2 regions of the Pseudoalteromonas rhizosphaerae genome follow, and region 2 is predicted to be linked to the other one. Evidence: predicted binding sites of a transcription regulator. Region 2 holds the regulator's gene; the other holds the start of a gene.

Region 1 (2,406 bases), 2.3 Mb from region 2:
TAATTGCACAATTTAACAAAGCACCTGTTTTTAATTTATGGATACGTTCGAGCTCAGCTAAATTGACTAATTTGTCAGTCGCTGCAATATCCAGTGCTTGACCACCGACCATACCTTCAATACCCGATGCTTTGGTAAGTGCTGCAATCATATTTAACTGTTGCTGTGCAGAAACGTTAAATGGATGGTTAGCAATTAAATCAAACGCTAATGTTTGCAGCGCATCACCGGCTAAAATAGCATGAGCTTCGCCATAGACAATATGGCAAGTCGGTCTACCACGTCGCAGGTCGTCGTCATCCATCGCGGGTAAATCATCATGAACTAACGAATAACTATGAATACATTCAATAGCAGCAGCCAACACGTCTAAATCTTGTTTATTTGCGCCAAGCATTTTCCCCGTGGCATACACTAAAAATGGCCGTAATCGTTTACCGCCATTTAAAACGCTGTAGTGGGTGGCTTGTTTGATGCTTTGCTCGGTATCGAGCGGTTGCTCAAAATACTGATTGAGAGTGGCTTCAACATCTTGTTGAGCACATTTTATTTGCTCTGTTATTAACACCCGTTATTCCAAATCATTATCAAAGTTAGTAAGTGGTGACTGACTATCACTACCCATTAAAATCGCTACTTTTTGTTCAGCTTGTTGTAACTTACTTGAAGATGCGCCGGCTAAAGCAATACCGCGTTCAAACTGTTTTAACGATTGCTCAAGGGAAAGCTCTCCTTGCTCCATTTCTGTGACGATTAAGGATAATTCATCAAGCGCTTGCTCGAAGCTTAGGTTCTCTGGTTTTTTCGTCGCCATACTGATTTAACTTAGATGATAGAAATGTGAGGCCAATTTTAGGGGGAATGCTAAACTAGGTCAAAGGGTGATGCATTTTTTTTGAATAATTAATTGTTTTCTTGCCACTTTTAATTATTTATACCTTTGCTTAAACCTTGCAGGTTATCAATGGTAGCTTAAAATGCCAAATAGGGTTGAAAACTTTCATTTCATTTTTTTCATTAAATGGTTTAAGTAATTCAATAGATTGCCGATAAGCTGTTAATAATAAAAATTTGTTGCTGGTAGCAACAAAGCATCGATTCCTCTGGAGGGGTAAGTGGATTTAGCAACCATTATAGGTATTCTCGGAGCTATTGGTCTTATTGCTATGTCAATGGTACTAAGTAGTGGCGGCGAAGTGGCTATGTTTTATAACACGCCATCGGTGGTTATTGTTTTCGGTGGTTCGATTTTTATAGTGTTATCAAACTATACGATGAGTCAATTCCTCGGTATCGGTAAAGTCGCGGCTAAAGCCTTCATGTTCAAAATAGAGTCACCTGAAGAGCTTATCGAAAAAGCAGTTGAACTTGCAGACTCGGCCCGTAAAGGCGGATTTTTAGCACTAGAGGAAGCAGAAATACCCAATGCGTTTATGCGTAAAGGGGTTGATATGCTTGTTGACGGTCATGACGCTGATGTTGTTCGTGCCACCTTGCAAAAAGATATTTCTCTTACTTCTACTCGTCATGAATCGGGGGCCGGTTTGTTTAAAGCGCTTGCCGATATTGCGCCTGCGATGGGTATGATCGGTACTTTGATTGGTCTAGTTGCGATGTTGTCGAATATGGATGACCCTAAAGCGATTGGTCCTGCGATGGCGGTAGCGCTTTTAACAACATTATATGGTGCGTTTTTAGCAAACGTGGTGGCAATTCCTATCCAAGTAAAATTGGAATTGCGTAAAGACGAAGAAGCAATGAATCAGCGGCTAATTTTAGATGCGGTATTAGGTATACAAGATGGCCAAAACCCAAAAGTCATCGAAGGTATTTTGAAAAACTACCTAGCTGAATCAAAACGAAAAGTGGATACTGAGGAGTAAGCATGTCAGATCAAGAGTGCAAGTGTCCACCACCCGGGTTACCAGCATGGATGGGTACCTTCGCGGATTTGATGTCACTATTGATGTGCTTCTTTGTACTTTTACTCGCGTTTTCAGAAATGGATGTACTTAAATTTAAACAAATCGCAGGCTCAATGAAGTTTGCCTTTGGTGTACAAAATAAAATAGAAGTAAAAGATATTCCCAAAGGAACATCCGTTATCGCGATGGAGTTCACCCCAGGTAAACCTGAACCTACTCCAATCGAAACCATTCAACAGCAAACTGTCGAAATGACCCAGCAAATGCTTGAGTTTCAGGCTGGTGATGAAAGCTCAGCTGGCGGTCGTCAAGAGCAACGCGGTAATAAGCGTGGCGGTGAGTCACAAAGTACAGCGCAACAACAAGCATCAGAACAATCTATTTCTGCAGCTGATCAAGAGCAGGTTAATGAGTTAGTTAAAAAGATAGCCCAGCAATTGGAACAACAAATCATGGATGGTGCTGTTGAGTTGGAATCATT
Region 2 (2,406 bases):
ACGGATCACTTGACCTGTTAAATCTTGAAAATCTTGTGCCATCAAGACATTGGTCATGAGTCCTTGCAACTCATCCGTTTTAGTTTGCGAGCTATTCATGAACTTATCTAAGCTGTGGCATAATGTTTTAAACTCACCTAGCTCAATTTCACGATTCATTAAACGATCCCAAGTGGGTTTAATGTCTGAAATATCATCTGCAAGCTGTTGGGCAATTGGTAAACTTGCTTCTACAGCATCCATGGTTTTATTAGCAGCGTTCTCTGTCATTTCCATAACATAGTTTAGACGCTGCTTAGCATCGGGGAGTGCGTCTTTGGTCAAATCAGCTAAACGTGTATCAAGCTCAAAATTTTTCAACGCATCATGAAGCTGACGCGTAAGTTTGCCTACTTCGGCAAATAATTCTGATTGCTCTTTTGACGCCGCATCAATAATTAACTGATCAGCTTTATCTTGTTCACCATTTTCAAGGTAAACCACAAGCTGCCGGGCTTGTTCTAAACTGATCTGAGGCGCAGCTGGTGCTGACATAAGCCTCTCCTATTTATTTAACCTAAACGCTCAAACACTTTTTCCAATTTGGTTTTCAGTGTTGCGGCTGTAAATGGTTTAACGATATAGCCGTTAACACCAGCTTGTGCAGCAGCAACAATTTGTTCTTTTTTAGCTTCTGCTGTTACCATTAAAACAGGGATGTGTTTCAGGCTGTCATCGGCCCTGATAGCGCGCAAGAGGTCAATTCCTTGCATGCCAGGCATGTTCCAATCTGTTACTACAAAATCAAATTCTTGATTCTGCAACATCGGTAAAGCTGTTGAGCCATCATCAGCTTCTTGTACATTTGTAAAACCCAAATCTCTTAACAGATTTTTGATAATACGTCTCATCGTCGAAAAATCATCAACAACAAGAATTTTCATGTTTTTATCCAAAACATCCTCCGGTGAGGTCTGAACCTATATTTACTTACTACTAGTTAATCCAGTCATTGATTTTTGCTTTGAGCTTAATCATCGCCTGACCATGTATCTGACTCACACGCGATTCGCTTACATCGAGTATATGTCCAATCTCTTTTAAATTCATTTCATCATTATAATAAAGCGACAATACTAACCCATCTCGTTCAGGTAAAGATTGTATAGCTGTTAATAATGATTGATTAAAACGTTCATTTTTAACGTTATTAAAGGGCTTGTCTAGTGCTAAATCATGTCCCACTGGTGTGATAACATCTTCATCAATTCCCAAGTCTTCTATACCTAAAACCTTACTTGAATTTACATCACTAAGAATATGATGGTACTCATCTAGCGTAATATCAAGTTTTTCAGCAACTTCACTGTCTTTAGGTTCTCGATTCAGGCTGCTTTCTAGCTCACTAATCGCTTCAGCAACTCTGCGGCTATTACGGTGCACTGAGCGAGGAGCCCAATCACCTCGGCGCATTTCATCCAGCATCGCACCACGAATACGAATGCCCGCAAAGGTTTCAAAGCTTGCACCTTTAGTCGCATCAAAGTTTTTTGATGCTTCAATTAACCCTATCATCCCCGATTGAATCAAATCATCGAGTTGCACACTCGCGGGTAAACGAGCGATCAAATGACAAGCCACTTTTTTAACTAAAGAAGCATGTCGCTCAACAATCACATTTAAATTTTGTGTCGATTGATATCCCATCGCTTTATTCACCGATGCCGTCATAGTTAGCCGTTTACTAATTTTTCTATGAAAAATTCTAAATGGCCAGATGGTTGATTAGGTATAGGCCATTTAACTGCTTTTGTCGCTAATGTTTTAAATGCAATTGCCGCTGGAGAATTTGGAAATAAATCAACAATTACTTTTTGACGACGAGTTGCTTTACGCATGTTTTCATCATAAGGGACTGTTGCAACCAATTCCATTGAGACATCCAAAAAGCGATCCGTTACTTTTGAGAGCTTAGCAAATAGTTCGTGGCCTTCACGCATACTGCGCACCATATTAGCAACTATTTTAAACTTATACACACCATGCTCACGACTCAACACTTTGATTAATGCATAAGCGTCGGTTATTGAGGTCGGTTCATCACATACTACTACCATGACATCTTGCGCTGCGCGCGAAAAACTTAATACCATGTCAGAGATACCAGCAGCAGTATCAACAATTAATATATCAAATTCGGTATTCAACTCACTAAAAGCACGAATTAATCCAGCATGTTCTGATGGAGAAAGTTCCACCATACTTTGTGAGCCTGACGTCGCTGGTACTATTTTAATTCCTGCAGGCCCTTCAACTAAAATTTCATCGAGCTCACATTCACCTGATAGTACATGAGATAGATTACGTTCAACCCGAAGCCCTAACATCACATCACAATTTGCTAAACCCAAATCGGCATCCAGAACT

The links. The regulator FliA, encoded in region 2, starts transcription of late flagellar genes. The targets are predictions, from matches to a motif close to CTAAAGNTNNNNNNNNNNNNGCCGATA.
Region 1: the regulator FliA is predicted to act here: its motif matches at 1,026-1,052, upstream of pomA (flagellar motor protein PomA).

What each region holds. Positions count from the first base shown of each region.
Region 1 is NZ_CP118496.1:1,113,964-1,116,369, forward strand. Features, by position in the region: gene ispA ((2E,6E)-farnesyl diphosphate synthase) at 1-568, opposite strand, end outside; gene PVK79_RS04850 (exodeoxyribonuclease VII small subunit) at 572-814, opposite strand; gene pomA (flagellar motor protein PomA) at 1,116-1,883, shown strand; partial or broken gene PVK79_RS04860 (flagellar motor protein MotB) at 1,886-2,406, shown strand, end outside.
Region 2 is NZ_CP118496.1:4,109,847-4,112,252, forward strand. Features, by position in the region: gene PVK79_RS17730 (protein phosphatase CheZ) at 1-534, opposite strand, end outside; gene cheY (chemotaxis response regulator CheY) at 552-935, opposite strand; gene PVK79_RS17740 (RNA polymerase sigma factor FliA) at 976-1,686, opposite strand; gene PVK79_RS17745 (MinD/ParA family ATP-binding protein) at 1,713-2,406, opposite strand, start outside.